Regions from separate parts of the Pseudoalteromonas sp. NCCP-2140 genome, predicted to be linked through region 1. Evidence: predicted binding sites of a transcription regulator. Region 1 holds the regulator's gene; the other holds the start of a gene.
The links. The regulator FliA, encoded in region 1, starts transcription of late flagellar genes. The targets are predictions, from matches to a motif close to CTAAAGNTNNNNNNNNNNNNGCCGATA.

Region 1 (11,048 bases):
TTCTAGTGATTAATATCGTTGGTGGTTTATTTGTTGGTATGATCCAACATGATTTATCGTTCAGCCGTGCGATGGAAGTGTACACTTTGCTAACAATTGGTGATGGTCTAGTTGCACAGCTACCTTCACTATTACTGTCAATCGGTACCGCAATCGTTGTTACCCGTCAAAATGAATCGCACAACATGGGCGATCAAGTTAAGACACAGCTAGGTAACGAAAAATCACTTTATATCGCATCGGGTATTTTGATCATCATGGGTCTTGTGCCGGGTATGCCGCATATTGCATTTTTAAGCTTAGGTGCATTACTGGGTTACCTTGCTTATTTCACACAACAACAAAAAGCCAAAGCAGAAGCCGAAAAAGCAGAGCAAGAAGCAAATGGTGGTGCACCAGGTACAGGTGTTGCCAACAAACAAGAACAAAAAGAACTGGGTTGGGATGATGTTCAGCAAGTTGATGTTATTGGTTTAGAAGTGGGTTATCGCTTAATTCCACTTGTTGACCAATCTCAAGGTGGTGAACTGTTAAATCGTATTAAAGGTGTGCGTAAGAAACTTTCTCAAGAACTTGGCTTCTTGGTGCCTCCTGTGCACATTCGCGATAACTTAGAGCTCGACCCTAACGCTTACAGAATTACTATGATGGGTGTTTCAAGCGGTGAGGGTGAGCTTAAGCATGGTGATGAGTTAGCGATTAACCCAGGCCAAGTATTTGGCCCAATCAAAGGGGTTGCCACAAAAGACCCAGCATTTGGATTAGATGCGGTTTGGATCAAACCAGATCAAAAAGATGAAGCACAATCACTTGGCTATACCGTGGTTGATTCTGCAACTGTGGTTGCAACTCATATCAGCCAGTTACTCACTAACAGTGCTGCTTTACTACTTGGTCATGAAGAAGTACAAAACTTACTAGATATGTTAGCGAAGAGTCATCCACGTCTTGTTGAAGGGCTGGTTCCTGACGTATTACCACTTACTACTATCGTAAAAGTGCTACAAAACTTACTCAATGAAGGGGTGGCAATTCGCGATATGCGCTCGATTGTTCAAACCCTTGTTGAGTATGGCCCACGTAGCCAAGACCCAGATGTACTAACGGCTGCAGTGCGAATTTCACTGCGCAGACTAATCGTTCAAGACGCTGTTGGTATGTCTTCTGAGATCCCTGTCATAACCTTGGCGCCTGAGTTGGAACAGATGTTGCATCAGTCACTTCAGAATGCAGGTGACGAAGGTGCCGGAATAGAGCCAAGCCTTGCAGAGCGACTTCAACAATCATTGAATGAAGCGCATCAAAACCAAGAAATGGCCGGTGAACCTTCGATACTGTTAACGTCAGGAATGTTAAGAACTGTGTTATCTCGCTTCGTTAAGTACACCATCCCAGGTTTAAGGGTGATGTCTTACCAAGAGGTACCAGACGAAAGACAGATTAAGATTGTCAGCTCAGTAGGCCAACAATAGGATAGTAAAGGGGTTGAACCATGAAAATTAAACGTTTTTTTGCTAAAGATATGCGCACAGCACTGAAAGAAGTGAAAGATGAACTAGGTGTTGATGCGGTTATTATGTCGAACAAAAAGCTTGCTAACGGCGTTGAAATCGTTGCAGCTGTTGATTACGACAAAGCAGCCCCGAAAGCCGAAGCTAAACCAGCCGTGGCACAATCAGCACCTGCTCCACAGCATAACTTTGTTAAACCTGAGCCAATGCGTGCTAAACCTGAGCCGCAAGCGAAAGTTGCTGATAGCCTACAAGCGTTACTTGAGCGTCAAGCCCCACGCCCTCGTTCGCCAGAGCTTGCGTCAATGTTTAGTCAATCTGGTATTGATACGAGTGAACACTATCAACCAAAAGAGCCAAGCTTTGAGCAGCAACAGCCTGAATATAAGCAAGCTCCTCGTTATCAACAGCAAGCAGCACCTCGTGTACAAACTCAAGCACATAGCTTAGGTTTTGATGACGACTTAGATTCTGGTTTTGATGATTTAGATTCACTAGCCGAGCACAAAAACTCAGCACCTGCGAATCAATCAGAAATGACGACCATGCGCGAAGAAATGAATGCGATTCGTCAATTACTTGAACACCAAGTATCTGGCCTAATGCAACAAGATATGGCGCGCCGCGATCCGACTCGTGCATGTATGATTGACCGCTTAGCAGGTATGGGCATTGAACGTGATGTTGCTGAGCAAATGGCGTGTTTCATTCCTGACGATGTATCACGTCAACAAGCGTGGCAAGCACTTCTGCAAATGGTTGAAAACCAAATGCATACAACGAATAACGAAATCCTGCGTCAAGGTGGTGTATTCGCATTAGTGGGTCCAACAGGCGTTGGTAAAACAACCACAGTTGCAAAATTAGCTGCACTGGGTGCACAAAAATATGGTGCTGATAAAGTGGCGTTGATCACCACTGATACCTACAGAATTGGTGCCTACGAACAATTGGCTACTTATGGTCGTATTATTGGCTGTGGTGTTAAGCAGGTAAAAGATGCGAATGAATTAGCTGAAGTGTTATACCATTTACGTAATAAGCGTCTAGTATTAATAGACACAGCGGGTATGAGCCAACGTGATTTACGTTTAACTGAGCAGTTAAATACCCTAATGCGTAATCAGCGTGTTGATATTCGTAGTTATTTAGTATTAAGTGCTACAGCACAGATAAATGTGTTGCAAGAAACCGTAAGACACTTTAAAAAGGTTCACCTAAGTGGCTGTATCTTCACTAAATTGGATGAATCTTTAAGTTTAGGTGAGATTATTAGCATAGCGATTCAAAATCGCCTGCCAATAGGGTATCTTACTAACGGTCAGCGCGTTCCTGAGGATATTCGCGTAGCGAATGCTGAAAAACTAGTGAAAAAAGCTGAACAATTGTATTTAAAACGAGCAAAAGCACAACATTCAAGACGTCAAGCAGTAGCGTCGAACACAGTAGGGATGTATGATTAACACAGTATTAGATCAAGCAAGCGGCCTGCGCAAAATGAATCAAAATAATAATAGTGGCGTTAAAGTTATCGCTGTTACTGGCGGTAAAGGTGGAGTGGGTAAAACCAACGTTTCACTCAATACCGCAATCGCATTAGGTCAGCAAGGAAATCGTGTATTAGTATTAGATGCCGATTTAGGTTTGGCAAACTGTGACGTAATGCTTGGCCTTCGTGTTGAACGTAATTTATCTCATGTTTTGTCAGGCGAGTGTGAGCTTGACGAAATTCTTGTTGAAGGCCCTGCGGGCATCAAAATTGTACCAGCGACGTCTGGTTCACAAAGTATGGTTGAATTAACGCCATCTGAGCATGCAGGGCTTATTCGCGCTTTTAGCGAGTTAAACACCGAGTTTGATATATTAATTGTTGATACCGCCGCAGGTATTTCTGACATGGTATTAAGCTTTTCTCGTGCAGCCCAAGACGTTGTTGTGGTTGTATGCGATGAACCTACCTCAATTACTGATGCTTACGCACTAATTAAAGTGCTTAGCCGTGAGCATGGCGTATATAAATTTAAAATTGTTGCCAATATGGTGCGCAGTTTGCGTGAAGGGCAAGAATTATTTGCTAAACTTTCAAAAGTAACGGATCGTTTTTTAGATGTTTCAATGGAGTTGGTAGCAACCATTCCTTATGACGAGAACATGCGTAAATCTACGCGACGTCAAAAGGTGATTGTTGAATTATTCCCGAACTCTCCGGCAGCGGTGGCGTTTAAAACATTAGCAACAAAAGCAGTTAAGTGGCCGATCCCTAATCAACCGTCTGGCCATTTAGAATTTTTTATTGAAAAACTAGTAAACGGCTAACTATGACAACATCGGTGAATAAAGCGATGGGATATCAATCAGCACAGAATTTAAATGCGATTGTCGAAAAACATGCCTCTTTAGTCAAAAAAGTGGCATGCCATCTAATTGCTCGTTTACCTGCCAGTGTGCAACTCGATGATTTAATTCAATCAGGCATGATAGGCCTAATTGAAGCGTCAAAAAACTTTGATGCTAGCAAAGGTGCTAGTTTCGAAACCTTCGCTGGAATTCGTATTCGTGGTGCGATGTTAGACGAAATTCGTAGAGGTGACTGGGCGCCACGCTCTGTTCACCGAAATGCCCGCCTTGTGGCTGAAACCATTGCCGAATTAGAAAGCTCTTTAAATCGTGAGCCCAAAGATACTGAAGTCGCTGAAAAACTTGATATTACGCTAGATGAGTACCATCATATTCTACATGATGTAAATTCGAGTAAAGTATTAGGTATTGAAGATTTAGGTGTAGATGAAGACGTTATCACACCAGTAGGTCAGGATTTAGGACTAGACAAACCGTTTAATAACGTTAAAAATGAGCGGTTTAACCAGTCTCTATTAACGGCTATCCAATCGTTACCAGAAAGAGATGCTCTCGTTTTGTCTTTGTACTACAACGACGAAATGAACTTAAAAGAAATAGGACACATACTCGATGTTAGCGAGTCGCGTGTGAGTCAAATACATGGTCAGGCGATGATTAAGCTCAAAGCAAAAATCAATGACTGGATTAATTAGTAGTAAGTAAATAAAGGTTCAAACCTCACCGGAGGATGTTTTGGATAAAAACATGAAAATTCTTGTTGTTGATGATTTTTCTACAATGAGACGTATCATTAAAAATCTATTAAGGGATTTAGGTTTTACCAATGTGCAGGAAGCTGACGACGGTTCAACAGCATTGCCAATGCTACAAAATCAAGAATTTGATTTTGTTGTAACAGATTGGAACATGCCTGGTATGCAAGGTATTGATTTGTTACGTGCAATTCGTGCTGATGATAGCCTTAAGCATATTCCTGTTTTAATGGTGACAGCTGAAGCGAAAAAAGAACAAATTGTTGCTGCTGCTCAAGCAGGTGTAAATGGCTATATCGTTAAACCATTCACTGCTGCGACACTTAAAACCAAATTGGAAAAAGTGTTTGAACGTCTAGGTTAATCTAAGGGGAGAGGCTTATGTCAGCACTTGCTGCGCCTCAAATAAGTTTAGAGCAAGCTCGTCAACTTGTTGAGTATCTTGAAAATGGTGAACAAGAAAAAGCGGATAAGCTCATTCTTGACGCTGCATCAAAAGAACAATCAGAGTTGTTTGCTGAAGTCGGCAAATTGACGCGTCAGCTTCATGAAGCATTAAAAAACTTTGATCTAGATACTCGTCTCACTGATTTAACTACCGACGCGATCCCAGACGCTAAGCAGCGCTTAAATTATGTTATGGAAATGACAGAAAGCGCCGCCAATAAAACCATGGATGCGGTTGAAGCAAGTTTACCTATAGCGCAACAACTTGCTGATGAAATTGCCGCAATCAAACCTACGTGGGATCGTTTAATGAACCGAGAAATTGAACTCGGTGAATTTAAATCGTTATGTCATAGCTTAGATAAGTTCATGAATAACTCGCATACCAAAACCGATGAGCTCCAAGGTTTGATGACTAATGTGCTGATGGCGCAGGATTATCAGGATTTAACCGGACAAGTTATTCGCCGTGTTATTGAGTTAGTGCGAGAGGTAGAAGACAGTTTAATTAATCTCTTAACTGTGTTTGGCAGTCAAGAAGATGGTCATCAACAACAAGAAAAACAGGCCATAGAAAAAGCACCTGCAACAAGTGACACACTAGCAGGTCCTGAAGGGCCAATTATTGATAAAGAGTCTCGCGATGATGTTGTCTCAGGACAAGATGAAGTCGATGATCTATTATCAAGTCTGGGCTTCTAAGAGGAGAGTAGCTGCATGAGCTTTGAAGTCGATGAAGATATATTACAGGATTTCCTTGTTGAAGCAGGAGAAATCTTAGAGCTTTTGTCAGAGCAATTAGTTGAGCTTGAAAACAACCCAGAAGACAAAGATCTATTAAACGCCATTTTTAGAGGCTTCCATACTGTTAAAGGTGGTGCAGGCTTCTTAAGCATGACTGAGCTTGTAGATGCGTGTCATGGTGCAGAGAATGTTTTCGATTTATTACGCCAAGGTCTGCGCAGTGTAACACCAGAACTAATGGACGTAATTTTACAGGCTCTCGACACTATCAACGAAATGTTCGCTACGATTCAAAATCGCGAACAGCCAGAGCCTGCAGACCCAGCCCTATTAGAAGTCCTTCATAAATTAAGTCAGCCACCGACTGCAGAAGAGCTTGCAGGTGAAGATTTATCTGTAGCAGACGATGTTGCAGTTGCACCTGAAGAACCCGCAGTTGAAGAGCCAGTTGTTGATACGCCTGAAGTCACAGCAGAAACAACAATAGACAACATCGATGAAGATGACCCATTTGCGTTCGATATGTTATTTGATGGCGGCGGTCTTGCAGATAGCAGCGCTGAGTCACAAAATATTGACGAAATCACCGAAGACGAATTTGAAAGCCTACTAGATGAACTTCATGGTAAAGGCCAAGGCCCAGCAGCACCTGCTGCAGATACTGTAAGCAATGACAGTGACGATATTACTGATGATGAATTTGACAGCTTATTAGACGAACTGCATGGGGTTGGTAACTTTGGTGAAGTAAAACAAGATACTCCTGCTCAGCCTGAAGCTACAAAGCCTGCACAGGCTGCTCCTCAGGCGTCTGCAGCAGAACCTGCAAGCAATGACTCAGACGATGAAATTAGCGATGACGAGTTTGAAGCACTGCTTGATGAATTACATGGTAAAGGTACTGCTCCTCAGTCTTTAGAAACGACTGCGCCAGAAAAAGCGCCTGAACCACCAAAAGCAGAACCTGCAAAACCAGCACAGCCTGCAGTATCAAAACCGGCACCTGCGCCTAAACCTGCTGCCGCAGCGCCTAAACCGGCTCCAGCACCTGCAAAAGCACCAGAAAAATCGCCTGCTGCTTCTGCTGCACCGAAAAAAGCGCCACCACCACAGGCAGAAACAACGGTACGTGTTGATACTAAACGTCTCGATGAAATCATGAACATGGTGGGTGAGCTGGTATTGGTCCGAAACCGCTTAGTGAGCCTTGCTAATAACAGCAATAGCGAGTCAATGGGTAAAGCCATCTCTAACCTAGATGTGGTAACCGCAGACTTGCAAGGCGCGGTGATGAAAACCCGGATGCAGCCAATTAAGAAAGTATTTGGCCGTTTCCCACGGGTTGTTCGTGACTTAGCCCGTAGCTTGAAAAAAGATATTAACCTGCAGCTAGTTGGTGAAGAAACCGATTTAGATAAAAACCTTGTTGAAGCACTTGCTGATCCATTGGTGCACTTAGTGCGTAACTCTGTTGACCATGGTATTGAAATGCCAGACGTGCGTGAAGCCGCAGGTAAACCACGTACAGGTACCGTAACGCTTTCGGCATCACAAGAAGGTGATCACATCCTACTAACCATTCGTGATGATGGTGCGGGTATGGATGCTGAGAAACTGAAAAAAATCGCAATTAGCAAAGGTGTGATTGATCACGACCAAGCAAGTCGCTTGTCGGATACCGAAGCGTACAACTTAATCTTTGCACCAGGTTTCTCAACCAAAGAAGAAATCTCTGACATCTCAGGCCGTGGTGTCGGCATGGATGTTGTTAAAACTAAAATCACTCAGTTAAATGGCTCGGTTAATATACAGTCTGAGCTGGGTGTAGGTACTGCACTTGAAATCAAGGTGCCATTAACACTTGCTATCTTACCGACCTTAATGGTTATTGTGGGTGAGCAAACCTTCGCATTACCACTTGCTGGTGTTAGCGAAATTTTCCACCTTGATTTAACTAAAACTAACGTAGTTGATGGCCAACTGACAATTATTGTACGTGAAAAAGCGATCCCGCTTTTCTATTTACAACATTGGTTAGTAAAAGGTGCTAACCGCCAAGAGCGTAAAGCAGAAGGTCACGTGGTTATTGTACAAATAGGTACTAAGCAAGTGGGCTTTGTTGTTGACTCGTTAATTGGTCAAGAGGAAGTTGTTATTAAACCTTTAGATGCCTTATTACAAGGCACACCAGGTATGGCAGGTGCGACAATTACTTCTGATGGTGGGATTGCACTGATCCTCGACGTACCTAGCATGCTTAAACACTACGTTGGCTAATAATAAATAATAAAGTGCAGTATTTAGCTGCACTTTGAATGATATAAAACAAGAGAGTGCCAATGGCAGTCAAAGTATTAGTTGTTGATGATTCAAGCTTTTTTCGCCGTCGTGTCAGCGAAATTTTAGAGCAAGACAGCAATATTCAAGTGATAGGTTTTGCCGTAAACGGTCGTGAAGCGGTAGATAAAGCCCGTGAACTAAAACCTGATGTAATTACTATGGATGTTGAAATGCCGGTTCTTGATGGCATTAGTGCCGTAAAAGAAATAATGGCAGCAACACCAACTCCTATTTTAATGTTCTCATCACTCACTCGTGATGGTGCAACCGCAACCCTAGATGCACTGGATGCTGGGGCGTTAGATTTTTTACCGAAAAAATTTGAAGACATTGCACGCAACAATGAAGATGCAATCGCACTTTTGCAAAATAAAGTAAAAGAAATTGGTCGCCGTCGCCTTTCTCGTTTTTCGCGCCCAGCACCTATTTCGCGACCAACTCCGGCTCCTGCACCAAGGAGCAGTAGCACTGCAAATACGAGTAGCGGTATTGTTCAGCCAGATCGCAGCTTTAGCCGTCCTGCTCCTGCTAGTTCGCCAGCTGCATCGTCTTCGAGTACGAGTAATATTCGCGCTTCGGGCAAGCAATATCAGTTAGTTGCTATTGGCACATCAACCGGTGGGCCTGTAGCGCTACAAACAATTTTAACTCAGCTGCCAGCTAACTTTCCGCATCCTATTTTGCTTATTCAGCATATGCCAGCTGCGTTTACACCTGCTTTTGCTGCACGCCTTAATGGCTTATGCAGAATCAATGTGAAAGAAGCGCAAAATGGTGACCGTTTAGTGCCTGGTACCGCTTATTTAGCGCCAGGTGGTCAACAAATGCTAATAGAAGGACGAGGCGGCTCTCGCACACTGCGTGTGTTTGAAGACGACAGTCCGCGTATTACTTATAAACCGAGCGTTGACGTGACCTTTGCTAGTGCTGCAAAAACCTTTGGTGGTGATGTGCTAGCTGTAGTTTTAACGGGCATGGGCGCAGATGGCCGTGATGGTGCGCGTATGCTTAAGCAAGTCGGTGCTACTATTTGGGCGCAAGATGAAAAAACCAGTGTGGTGTATGGTATGCCACAAGCTGTTGCAAATGCGGGGCTGGCGAGCGAGAGCTTAGCACTCACTGATGTTGCAGCTCGCCTAACGCGTGAGACTGGCTGTGGATAAGCTATCTTTTCTTGGCTTAATTGTCGCGATAAGTGCCATCGCCTTTGGTTATGCATTAGAGGGCGGGGTTGTTTCTGCACTGTTTAATGGTCCTGCGCTTATCATCGTACTCGGTGGTACGCTTGGGGCTGTGATGCTTCAAACCCCTGCAAGTGTTTTTACTAAAACACTGAAGATCAGTCATTGGGTGTTCTTTCCGCCGTATCACGATATTGATGCAGCCATTGAACAAGTAAAGCGTTGGTCACACAAAGCACGCCAAGAAGGATACTTAGCCCTTGAGTCTGATGCGCTGTCGCATTCAGACCCGTATGCGGCAAAGGGGTTGAGTCTACTTGTTGATGGGATTGATGAGCGAAAGCTTAGAGATACCCTTGAAATTGATTTAATGCTTGAACGCGAACGCTTACTTGAGGTAAGCCGAGTTTACGAAGCCATGGGCGGTTATAGCCCTACAATTGGTATTCTAGGTGCGGTACTCGGGTTGATTCAGGCTATGCAATTTATCACCGATCCTGAAAAACTAGGTGCCGGTGTCGCTACTGCGTTTATCGCTACTATTTACGGTGTTGGTTTAGCTAACTTATTATTCTTGCCGATGGCGAATAAACTTAAGCAACAAGTTGAGCAAAAAATGCTGTATCATGAACTACTTGCTGAAGGCATTATTGCTATTTCGCAAGGTGAAAGCCCACTAAATATCGAACTAAAACTTGAGGCGTACCGTGTAGAGCGCCCAAGCTTAGTTGACGAGTAATTTATTATGATGCGCCGTCGTCTGCGTCATAACACGTCAAAAAACCAACATACTGAACGCTGGCTTGTCTCTTATGCCGATTACATGACCATCATGTTTGCTTTTTTTGTGGTCATGTATGCTATCGCAATTAGTAAAAATGAAGACTTTCAGATTCTCTCAGACTCACTGGAGCAGGTGTTCGAAAAATCAGCTCGTCAGCAACAACAGGTTGGCACTGGGGTTAACGGCACAGGCATATTAACTGACAGAGTTAGTCCTGAGAACGACATTCTATACGGTGAGAGCATTCGTAAAGATGAGCAGGGTCCTGAATTACTCGATGGACAAAGCGAAACCAGCAATATTGAGAAAAAACATCTCGGCAAGCCTCTCGACAGCTTATTGACTAAATTACAGTCTGCGCTTATTGATGAAATTCGTGATGGCGAAGCGAGTTTAGAGCTTCACCAAGATTGGCTTATCATCGAATTAAGTTCAGGTATGTTATTTTCATCGGGCAGTGCTGTTGCACAGCAGCGTGCCAAGCAAGTTGTTGGTTTAGTGAAAGATATTATCGCGCCGGTTGATAACTACATTCGCGTGCGTGGTTATACCGATAACGAAGGTATTCGTAATGAGATGTTTCGCTCAAACTGGGAGCTATCTGTAGCGCGGGCTACATCCGTACTGGTTGAGCTTGAGAGTTTAGGCATTAACCCTGCGCGTATGGCTATTGAAGGTTACGGGCAGTATTCGCCCTTCGCAAGTAATGACACTGAGCAAGGTCGCGCAGAAAACCGCAAAGTGGTTGTTGCATTGTCTAAATATGGTTTACCGCCAAAAGAGCCAGAAAATACTGAACAAGAGTCACAAAACCAACCGCAACAGACGACAGAAATTGAGTTGCCAAGCGATGATAACAGCATTAAAGTGATTCAATTACCACATGGTGGCATTAGGATTACCACGCGCAATGAACAATAATAAGGTG
Region 2 (11,048 bases), on a different contig from region 1:
TACCTAGTTCTATATAGCCATCATGCTTTTTTTGTGGTTTTGGCAGTGCATCTGCAATGGCTCGCGCCAAGGATGGTTTTTCGGCAATGTAAAGTTTCATAACGCAACACTAAATACTGTTTTTATAAACAGTAGTCTAACACAGGATTTTTAATGAAGAAACGCCTTAAGCTTGCTGGCTTCGTCGAGTAAAAAGGTAGATAAGTGGTAGGTAACAGACGACCACAGTACCAATATTAATTAACGGTAGCAGGGTCTTATACATATAAGTGCTGTATGACAAATCCCAAAGGTGGCGGTCAACTAAACGGAACAACTGTAAAATGGGCGCCATTATCACAACCAACTGCCCTAAAACACTTTGCCATAAGTAGACTTTATCTTTAATACCTAAGTAAGCAATGATTGCCATCCAAGCAATATCATTAAAAGCCCAAACTACATAGCGCCAGATATAGATGTCATCAAACTCACGTAAAGTGCCATGAATTAAGGTACCGTATAAAAAGAAACATGCTGTTATTACGGTGAAGTGGAATGCCTGCCAATCTTTACGGAGGTAGAAAACGAAAATAGCTGGGCTCAGAATGAACACCCAGCTATTACTCAAAATTGAGATGGTATATACAAACCAATCAGGCAAAATTAACGAACCTTATTCTGTTTTACCATCATCGTCGCCATCACCATTACCAGGCATATAGCTATATTTATCAACTTTTTTCATTTTTATACTCCATTACATGTGTTAATGAAGTTTCACTTTAATTGATTTATTGCCTTACATCAATAGGGTCAGATTCGTGTGCTTTGCCTTGCATGATAGAGATTTCAACACGACGATTTCGCCTACGGTCTTCATCGGTCACATTCGGTACAAGGGGTCTGGTTTCTGCGTGACCTACCACCATCATACGAGACTTATCAAAACCTGGCGCTTTTTCCATTTCACTGGCAACTGCCACCGCACGCTTTGATGATAAATCCCAGTTGTTAGTATAAAGCTCATTCGATACTTGGAAGTCATCAGTGTGCCCTGACACGGTTATTTCACCCGGCACATCTTTTAACAGCGTAGCAATATCACGAATAATAGGTTTAAATTTTGGCTGTAAAAAAGCACTCCCTGATGGGAATGAACCATTCTCACGAATGCGAATAATAATTTGCTGGCCTAATGACTCAAGCTCAATCGCACCATCCATAATTTGCTGTTCTAGTTGCTGGGCAATTTTCTTCACAAGTTCATTTGTTTGTTCTTGATCAGCTGCTGAAATTGACTGTTCTAAAGCTTGTTGCTGCGCCGTACTTTGCGATTCACCACCACGTTTATTGCCGCGCTGTTCTTGTCGACCACCGGCAGAGCTTTCATCACCAGCTTGAAACTCAAGCATTTGTTGTGTCATTTCTACGGTTTGTTGTTGAATTGTCTCAATAGGAGTGGGTTCAGGTTTACCCGGAGTAAACTCCATAGCAATGACCGAGGTTCCTTTTGGAATATCTTTTACTTCAATTTTATTTTGTACACCGAAAGCAAACTTCATAGAGCCGGCAATTTGCTTAAACTTCAGTACGTCCATTTCTGAGAAGGCAAGCAAGAGTACAAAGAAGCACATTAATAATGACATTAAATCTGCGAAGGTTCCCATCCAGGCGGGTAAACCTGGAGGTGGACATTTGCACTCTTGATCTGACATACCCTACTCCTCGGTATCAACTTTACGTTTTGATTCGGCTAAGTAGTTTTTCAAGATACCTTCTATTACTTTCGGGTTTTGACCATCTTGAATACCCAGTACCGCGTCGAGAATCAAACGCTGGTTAAGTGCTTCCTCGTCTTTACGTAGCTCTAGTTTTACCTGAATTGGAATAGCAACAACGTTTGCTAAGAACGCACCATAGAGAGTAGTTAAAAGTGCAACCGCCATAGCAGGGCCGATTGCTTTTGGGTCATCCATGTTTGATAACATAGCAACCAGACCGATTAGCGTACCGATCATACCCATCGCAGGAGCGATATCCGCAAGTGATTTGAATAACCCAGCCCCTAGTTCATGACGGTTAGCAGTAAGAGAAATATCTTTTTGTAGGGTGGCACGAACAACATCAGCATCATGACCATCCACTAACATATCGACCCCTTTACGCATAAAACCGTTGGGGATTTCGGCTTCTTCTAATGCTAAGAAACCACCTTTACGTGCTGAGTCAGCTAATTCCACTGCTTTTTCAATTAACTCTTCTGGAGATTCGATTTTGAACATAAAGGCTTTTGCAGCGACTTTACCTATGCCCAAAAATTGCCCCATAGTGAAATTCGATAATACGATAAAAATCGAACCACCAAATACAATGACCACCGAAGGCGTGTTGTAAAACATTGCAACTTGGCCGTCACTACTTAACACCATCGACATAGCAATTAAGCCTATGGCACCAAGAATACCTATTATGGTTGCTAAATCCACATACCCCTCCAGAGGAACAATTACACGACACCCTCAGGTATCAAATTTTTATTATTAACTGCTTATCGGCAAGCAGTTGAAATACTTAAATCATTAAATGAATTAATTTTATTTTAATGTAAGATTTTTAAGCTACAAGTTTAAGCTGTATCTAAAACCGTAAAAATAGCATATTGAAAATGGATTATGCGTAAAAAAACACATCATTCTTTGACCTAGTTTAGCATTCCCCCTAAAATTGGCCTCACTTTCTAACAGCTATCGAGGCCACAATGGCAACAAAGAAACCAGAAAACTTAAGCTTTGAAGAAGCACTGGATGAATTATCTCAAATTGTTGCACAAATGGAGCAAGGTGAACTGTCCCTAGAGCAGTCACTCAAACAGTTTGAACGCGGCATTGCGTTGGCAAATGCTTCATCTGGTAAGTTACAACAAGCCGAACAAAAGGTTGCCATATTAATGGGCAACGATAGCCAAGCGCCTCTTAGCAATTTTGATTCAAACCTGGACTAATTAAGTGCAATTAAAAGAACAACTACAACGCGCTCGAGAAGACGTTGAAGCACATTTAAATCGCTATTTCGAACGACCACTTAATACCGAAAAAACCATCAAAGAAGCCACTCATTATGGTGTTTTAAATGGTGGTAAGCGCTTACGTCCTTATCTTGTTTATGCAACTGGCCGAATGATGGGCGCAGATAAAGCCGATCTTGATATTCTTGCCGCTGCTATTGAGTGTATTCATAGCTACTCATTAGTCCATGATGACCTACCTGCCATGGATGATGATGACTTAAGACGTGGCCGTCCTACCTGTCATATTGTTTACGGGGAAGCGCAAGCCATACTTGCCGGAGATGCATTACAAACACTGGCATTTGATTTAATCGCTAACCATCAATTTGCAGTTTCAGCTACGCAACAAGTAAAAATGATAGCCTCGTTAAGCAAAGCCTCAGGTATTGAGGGTATGGTAGGTGGGCAAGCACTGGATATCGAAGCGACCGATAAACAAATTACTGTTGAACAGCTGGAGCGCATTCACCAGCTAAAAACAGGCGCATTACTTAATTGTGCAATTACACTTGGTGCGTTGTGTGCTAAAAATTGCGATGAACATACCCTCGCGCAATTAAACCTATTTGGCCAAGCAATAGGACTGGCTTTTCAGGTACAAGACGATATCCTTGATGTAGAAGCTGATACTGAAACATTGGGTAAACCACAAGGTTCAGATATTGCAGCTAATAAAGCAACTTACCCTGCTTTATTAGGTATGGCTGGCGCAAAGCAAAAAGCACAAGATTTACTGGCTCAAGCTCATCAAGCTCTTGAGGCTATTGATTACGACACCAACGAGCTGGCGAGCCTTGCTAGCTATATCGTTGAACGTAATTATTAATGCCAAAAAAAGAAAGACAAAATAACTAAAAAATCAGAGCGGCAATGGGCTATAATGCACTCTGGTTAGCGAAGGATGTATAAAAAATCATGACACTTGATAGTAGCAAGTATCCATTATTAAGTTTGGTTGACGAACCAGCACAACTGCGTGATTTAGCGCAAGACAAGTTACCTGCGTTTAGTAAAGAGTTACGCGAATACCTACTTAACTCGGTTTCGCAAAGTAGTGGTCATTTAGCATCAGGTTTAGGCACTGTTGAACTAACCGTTGCGCTGCATTATGTTTATAACACTCCTGAAGATCGTTTAGTATGGGATGTGGGTCATCAAGCATACCCGCACAAAATCTTAACGGGTCGCCGTGACCAAATGCATACTATTCGTCAAAAAGACGGTTTGCACCCTTTCCCATTCCGTGAAGAAAGCCCTTACGACACTTTCAGTGTAGGCCATTCGAGCACCTCAATTTCAGCAGCCTTAGGCATGGCCATTGCCGCTGAAAAAGAAGGTAAAGATCGTAAAACTGTAGCGGTTATTGGCGATGGTGCAATTACGGCGGGTATGGCATTTGAAGCAATGAATCACATGGGTGATGTAAACCCTAACGTGTTAATTATCTTAAACGATAATGAAATGTCGATTTCAGAAAACGTAGGTGCACTAAACAATCACTTTGCCCGTATTTTATCTGGTAGTTTCTACACCAATATTCGTGAAGGCAGTAAAAAGCTGCTTTCAGGTTTACCGCCAGTGAAAGAACTTGCTAGCCGCATGGAAGAACACTTAAAAGGTATGGTCATTCCAGGCACGTTCTTTGAAGAATTAGGCCTAAACTACATCGGCCCAATTGATGGTCATGATGTAAATATGTTGGTTGATACCTTACGTAATATGCGTAACCTTAAAGGCCCGCAGTTACTGCATATTAAAACGCAAAAAGGCAAAGGTTATAAACCAGCTGAAGCGGATCCAATTGGTTACCATGGCGTACCAAAATTTGATCCGAGCATGTCAAAATTACCAAAATCAAAACCAGGCGCTGCCACATTCTCAAATGTGTTTGGTGATTGGTTATGTGATATGGCGGCTCAAGACACCAAGTTAATGGCAATTACCCCTGCAATGCGTGAAGGCTCAGGCATGGTACGTTTTTCTAAAGAGTACCCAGCGCAATACTTTGATGTAGCAATTGCCGAGCAACATGCTGTAACGCTTGCAGCTGGCCTTGCTTGTGAAGGGTTGAAGCCTGTTGTTGCTATTTATTCAAGCTTTTTACAACGTGCGTACGACCAACTTATCCACGATGTAGCATTACAAAACTTACCCGTTTTATTTGCTATTGACCGTGCCGGTATTGTTGGTGCTGATGGTGAAACTCACCAAGGCGCCTATGACTTAAGCTTTATGCGCTGTATTCCTAATATGATTATCATGGCGCCTAGCGACACTAACGAGTGCCGCCAAATGCTTTACACTGGCTACCAATGCAATCAACCAGTTGCTGTTCGTTACCCACGTGGTAGTGCCGGCACGTGTGAGGTTGAATCAACAATGAGCGCGATTGAAATCGGTAAAGCGCGTAATATCAAACAAGGTAATAAAGTGGCCATCTTGTCGTTTGGTACGCTGTTAGAGAACGCCAAAGTAGCCGCTGATGAGCTTAACGCAACAGTCATTGATATGCGCTTTATCAAGCCTCTTGATACTAACGCTATCAGTAAATTACTCAGCAGCCATGATGTCATTGTTACCCTAGAAGACAACGCCATTGCTGGCGGTGCTGGTTCTGCTGTGAATGAATACTTAGCTGCAATCAAAGCGGATGTGACTATCTTAAACTTAGGTATTCCAGATGAGTTTATTAAGCATGGTACGCAAGATGAAATGCACGCCGAAATGGGCCTAGATGCAAATGGTATTTTAACTAGCATCAAAAAGTTCATGGCTTAAGCCAAACAGCATTCACTATAAAGGAGCCTTAAGGCTCCTTTTTGTTCTCTACCCTACTGGGAATAACTCCTAACTCGTGATCCCAAGGTGCTGCTGCATCTTTAAACTGCAATTTAAGAAATTCAACAAGTAACCTTAAAGACAAGGGTTGGTGATGACGGCTCAGGTAAATTGCATAAATACCGAGGGGTTCTGGCTGGAATTGGGGTAATATCCTAACGAGCTTGCCTGATTTAAGATGCTTTCCTACATAAAATGTAGGCAACATTCCTACTCCAGCCCCACTCAAAACAGCCCGTGTTATTACATTAGTTTCGTTACTTTCAAAGTACCTTTTTACTGGCACTTCTATAATATCTTCACCTTTAATGAAGCGATAGTTTTTGCGCGAGCCAGAAAAATGAGCAACACATCTATGTTCACTTAATTCCTCGAAAGAAGTAGGCGTTCCATATTTTTCAAGGTATTCAGGCGCGGCACACAAAACTGAATTACATAACGTTAAAGGAACAGCAATCATAGTTGGATCGAGTGTATTAGTAACTCTTACAGCTAAATCAATCCTATCCTCTACTAGATTAGATATTGTATGGCCAACAGATAAACTAATTTCTATTTCCGGATGTAGCTTTTGAAACTCAACTAAGGCAGAAACAAGGTATGCGTCCGCAAATGAGCCAGACGTCGCAACCCTAAGAACACCTTTGGCTTTTTTCGTTTGTTCAATGACTAAATTCTTTGCTTCAGCAACAGCCATAAGCATCTTACGACACGCTGGTAAAGTTGCAGTTCCAGCTTCTGTCAAACTTATCACGCGGGTAGTTCGATGCATTAATCGTGTACCGAACCATTGCTCTAATTCAGATAAGTAGCGACTTACCATTGCTGTTGACATATTTAGTTTAGCTGCAGCCTTTGTAAAGCTACCCTGCTCAGTTATTTCAATAAATACTTTTGCAGCTGTTATTCGATCCATTATCTCAAGTTGCGCAATAGTTAATTAACTAATATGCAGTTTATCAACAGATTAACGCTCTATACAATCGCACAAAATTAGGACACTAAAAACAAACGGAGACTATTATGTCTATAAAAAATAGCTTTACTAAATCAGTATTTCTATTCAGTTTATTATCTACAAGTTTAGCAGCAGTGAGTTCTGTTGCTGAAGCTCCTTCAACCGTTGGTGCTCACTATGTACCACAATCTAGTAGTAAAGTTCTTGCTCCAGGTGAAAAGGTCGCAAATTTATTTAACTTAAATATGACAACACCTTATATCCTTCAGCGCATCACAGAGAATACTTATTGGTATCAATCAGGGTTCTACGGCACGATTTTTTATATCGGTGATAAAGGTGTGCTTTTGTTCGATCCATTAGAGCAAAGAGCAGAGCCAATTTTAAAATCTATTCGATCAATTACCGATAAACCTATAACAGCAATTGTCTATTCTCATGACCATGCTGATCATATTTCAGCAGCAGATGATTTATTAAAGTTACTTAAAAAGTCTCAAAAAGAACAACCTGAAATTATTGCATCAAAAGCAACAAATAAGAAAATGGAATTACTGGGAAGTAACATAAAGAAACCAACAAAAGTACTTAACTGGCCAAACGATACTTTTAAGTTCGAAGACTTAGAAGTTCAACTTCATGGCTTCGAACATGCCGCACATACTGATGATCACTCAGCTTGGCTTTTAGTGAATGAACGTGTACTCCATGCCCCTGATTTACTGAATGCAGATCAACCTCCTTTTTGGAATTTTGCAGGCTCAGAGCGCTTCACATATCTAGAGCATAACTTAAAAACAGCAGACGCATTAAAATGGGATTTTTTCAATGGTGGACATGGCAATATAGGCTCACATGATGACTTTGCTTTTCATCTAAAATTTATTGCTGATTTGAAAAAAGAGGTAGCTAAAGCTATGGGTGAAGTACCTTTTGGGTACGGGGTTGATGTCGCAAAGATAAATGCACACACCATTATGTTACCAACTTGGTACGGTGAAATAGCAAAACGAGCAACGGATGCACTTCGTCCAAAATATGGCAGCTACTATGGCTTTGAGACTGCAGTTCCTGCCAACGCAGAAATGGTTGCAGAATACTTATACAGCTACCGATAAATACAGTTAAAAGCCATAAAAATATAGCTAAGGATGCGCCCTATCAGAAACACGGTATGGCGCTCCTATCGCATCCAAATTTTAATATCGGCTAAGCCATTAGCTTGTAGTGCACTAAGCTGCTGATCAACATTGTGGCTTTGTTCGAATTCAAAGGCATCTAATTGCTCGTCAAAGGTAATGTTTGCTACACCATCACCACCGCGCTTTTTAACTTGATGCAGTGCGATATCAGCAAGGTTAACTGAGGTTTCCCAACCAATAACTTGGCCCCCCAGTAAAGGTAATGGATAGAAAGACCAGCCAATAGATGCAGTAATCGTGGTCGATTCTCCATTCGGTAATCTAAATGGGTTTGCTGCAATTGCTTCACATAAATCGGCCACATAATTGTCTATCGCTGTGCGTTTGAAATCACGTAGTAAGAGTAAAAACTCATCGCCACTCCAGCGTGCAACATAGTCAGAACCTTGAGTACGGCTATTCAATAAAGTCGCCATTTGCTGTAAGCAGCTATCGCCAGCAAGCGGGCCATATGCATCATTAATGCGACTAAAGTTATCAAAGTTAATTATCAATAGCACGAGTGACTTACCCTGCGCTTGCAATGATTGCGAGTTACGCTGGAAGTGTTCGATATCTTTAGGGAGCTGATCAAACAAGAAGCGTCGGCTACGTAGGCCTGTAAGCTCATCTGAGTGACTTACTAGCTTAAGCTGTGAATTCACTTGGTTAAGCTTATCGTTAGCTTCTCGAAGCTCTACGGTACGTTCTGTTACTAAGCTTTCAAGGGCTAATTGCTTACGTTTCTCTTGCGCTCTAAATACCCAAAATACAAGGTAGAACAGTAAAATAAAGCTACTAGTAATTAAGAGTCTAAAATAAATAGTCTCATCAAAACGGCGCGGCACTACAAAGCTGTACTCAGTACGACGTGCTTTTTGCCAATCTTCACCACGGCGCTTTGCTTCAAGTTGGAATAAAAACGACCCCGGTGGTAAGTTGGTATAGATTGCCTCACGACGAGTATTGGCATAACGCCAGTCACTGTCTAAGCCACTTAAACGGTAACGGAACTCGATACTTGAAGGGGCATAATAATCAATCGCAGTGTATTTTAACGTTACATCGCGTTCATCAATATGTAGCTCTGGCTTACTGCCTAAAGTAGCCGTACTTAAATGACGAAGCGGCGTGATCAAACTTTCAATACGAGGCTTAAGAGCTTGAACACCAAAAAGCTCAACGCTCTTTGGTATTTCTACCACACCTTGTAGGCTTGGATACCAAATAGAGTTACCGGTATCTGCTACAGCGTCATGACCCAGGCCAGCACAACACTGACTTGCTTTACCATCAAGTTGACGGTCGAACGATGAGATCACTTGCTCTACTTTTAAGCTCTCGATATCAGTACCAAACTGCTCGACTGGCATGCGGTATACACCCTTCATGGTACTGACCCAGATACGTTTTAATTGCTTATCGTAAACAAGACTAAAAATAGAGCCATACGGCAGACCATCTGTCGCATCTAACTGACGCCACTGACCTTTGGTACTGCGATAAAATAAACCATCGTTAAGTGAGCCAATTAATATCCCCACCCCTTCAATATTCAAAATACTGGTAACGTAGGCACTTTCTAAGCTGGTTTGGTCGCCAATTTTTTCAATCCCGCGGTCGGTAAAGTAATAAGCCCCTTTACTGGTGCCAATTAAGCCAAAGTTTTGCTCATCCAGAACATAGGTAATAAATTTACTGCTTAAGAATGCATTGTATGCAAAGGGTGTTAAACCACCGTAGCTTAAGCGGTACATACCACGGCCTGTACCGAGCCAAAAACCGCCTTTGCTAGAACGGCTAATTGCGAATACTGGGTTATCGCGCAGTGCTCGCCCCGGTACCGTATACAAGTTTTGGTTTTCGTAATAAAACACACCGCGGCCTGTTGCGATGTACAAACGATCACCGTCAAATTGTAAGTCGTGCACTGCTGCTCGACCAAACTGATTACTCGGAATTTGATTTACAAAATTCTTGTTGTAATCGAAGTAGCCAACACCGCTGCGGTTAGCCACCCATAATTTGCCATCAGGTGCTTGGCTAATTGCCATCACCGCTTCGGTCATATTTGAGATAGCTGAGTGACGTTCAATACGTCCTTCGTGAGCAAGCCATAAGCCTTCACTGAAGCTTGCCAGCCAAATGTTATTTTGATTGTCACGGAAAATATCGGCAAACCAAATGCTTTGATCGAGCTGGCTTGGCTCAACCCATTGCCAATCTCCTGAGTTATCACGAAATAACAGTCGCCCATAGGTCGAAATCCAAAGCGCACCATCTGAGTCGCTCATAAACTTATAAACGGCAGAATTACTGGCATTTGGCAGTGGGAATGGGCGCAGCTCGTCATCTAAATCAAGAAAGTAAGCACCCAGCTCTGAAGCAAGGTACAAGTTCCCTTCTAGCCAAGCCATGTCATGAATAATGGTTTGTGCTAAACGCTCAGGTAATGAAACTTTGGCAGTCAGCTCTAATCGTAACTTTGCAAAGTCAGAAGAGGTATTGGTTAAACGCAATAAATGACGCTCATTGACCAGCCAAATGCCTTCTGGCGACAACGCCATTTGGCTCACTGAACCCACAATTTGCGTAATAGCAGTGGCATTAGATACCGGTACAATTAAAGCTGAGTTTTGATTGAGTGTGACTTGATTTCGAGCAACGTAATAAAGGCCATTCGCTGCAATCCAAATACTGCCTTTGGAGTCTTCAAGAATATCGCGAACCGGACCTTTAACGTTAAAGGTTTGCGACATCATGGTTTTAGGATCAAGTGTTACCAAGCCATTTTTGGTACCAACCCAAAGTAACCCAGTACTATCAACTAAGAGCTTATTAATACCATTACTTGGTAGGAAATCGCTGTTTTGCGTATTGAAGTTAGTGAAAGTGTTACCATCAAAGCGGCTTAAGCCAAACTGAGTGCCCAGCCACATATAACCTTGCTCATCTTGAGCAATGCTTTTTAAAGATTGCGATGGCAAGCCATTTTGGATGTTCCACTGTTTGACGACATAGT

Region 2: a site for FliA is predicted at 2,532-2,558, ahead of pomA (flagellar motor protein PomA). Genes of this name have one in related genera too.

The regions. Positions count from the first base shown of each region.
Region 1 covers NZ_BRCZ01000002.1:226,542-237,589, forward strand. Annotated here, with positions in the region: gene flhA (flagellar biosynthesis protein FlhA) at 1-1,472, shown strand, start outside; gene flhF (flagellar biosynthesis protein FlhF) at 1,493-2,974, shown strand; gene NFU46_RS04985 (MinD/ParA family protein) at 2,967-3,827, shown strand; gene NFU46_RS04990 (RNA polymerase sigma factor FliA) at 3,854-4,564, shown strand; gene cheY (chemotaxis response regulator CheY) at 4,605-4,988, shown strand; gene NFU46_RS05000 (protein phosphatase CheZ) at 5,006-5,773, shown strand; gene NFU46_RS05005 (chemotaxis protein CheA) at 5,789-8,092, shown strand; gene NFU46_RS05010 (chemotaxis response regulator protein-glutamate methylesterase) at 8,155-9,318, shown strand; gene NFU46_RS05015 (flagellar motor protein) at 9,311-10,075, shown strand; gene NFU46_RS05020 (flagellar motor protein MotB) at 10,082-11,041, shown strand.
Region 2 covers NZ_BRCZ01000013.1:61,746-72,793, reverse strand. Annotated here, with positions in the region: gene NFU46_RS18380 (DNA topoisomerase III) at 1-100, opposite strand, end outside; gene NFU46_RS18375 (hypothetical protein) at 167-643, opposite strand; gene NFU46_RS18370 (flagellar motor protein MotB) at 774-1,697, opposite strand; gene pomA (flagellar motor protein PomA) at 1,701-2,468, opposite strand; gene xseB (exodeoxyribonuclease VII small subunit) at 2,741-2,983, shown strand; gene ispA ((2E,6E)-farnesyl diphosphate synthase) at 2,988-3,875, shown strand; gene dxs (1-deoxy-D-xylulose-5-phosphate synthase) at 3,965-5,827, shown strand; gene NFU46_RS18345 (LysR family transcriptional regulator) at 5,856-6,803, opposite strand; gene NFU46_RS18340 (MBL fold metallo-hydrolase) at 6,911-7,963, shown strand; gene NFU46_RS18335 (ligand-binding sensor domain-containing diguanylate cyclase) at 8,029-11,048, opposite strand, start outside.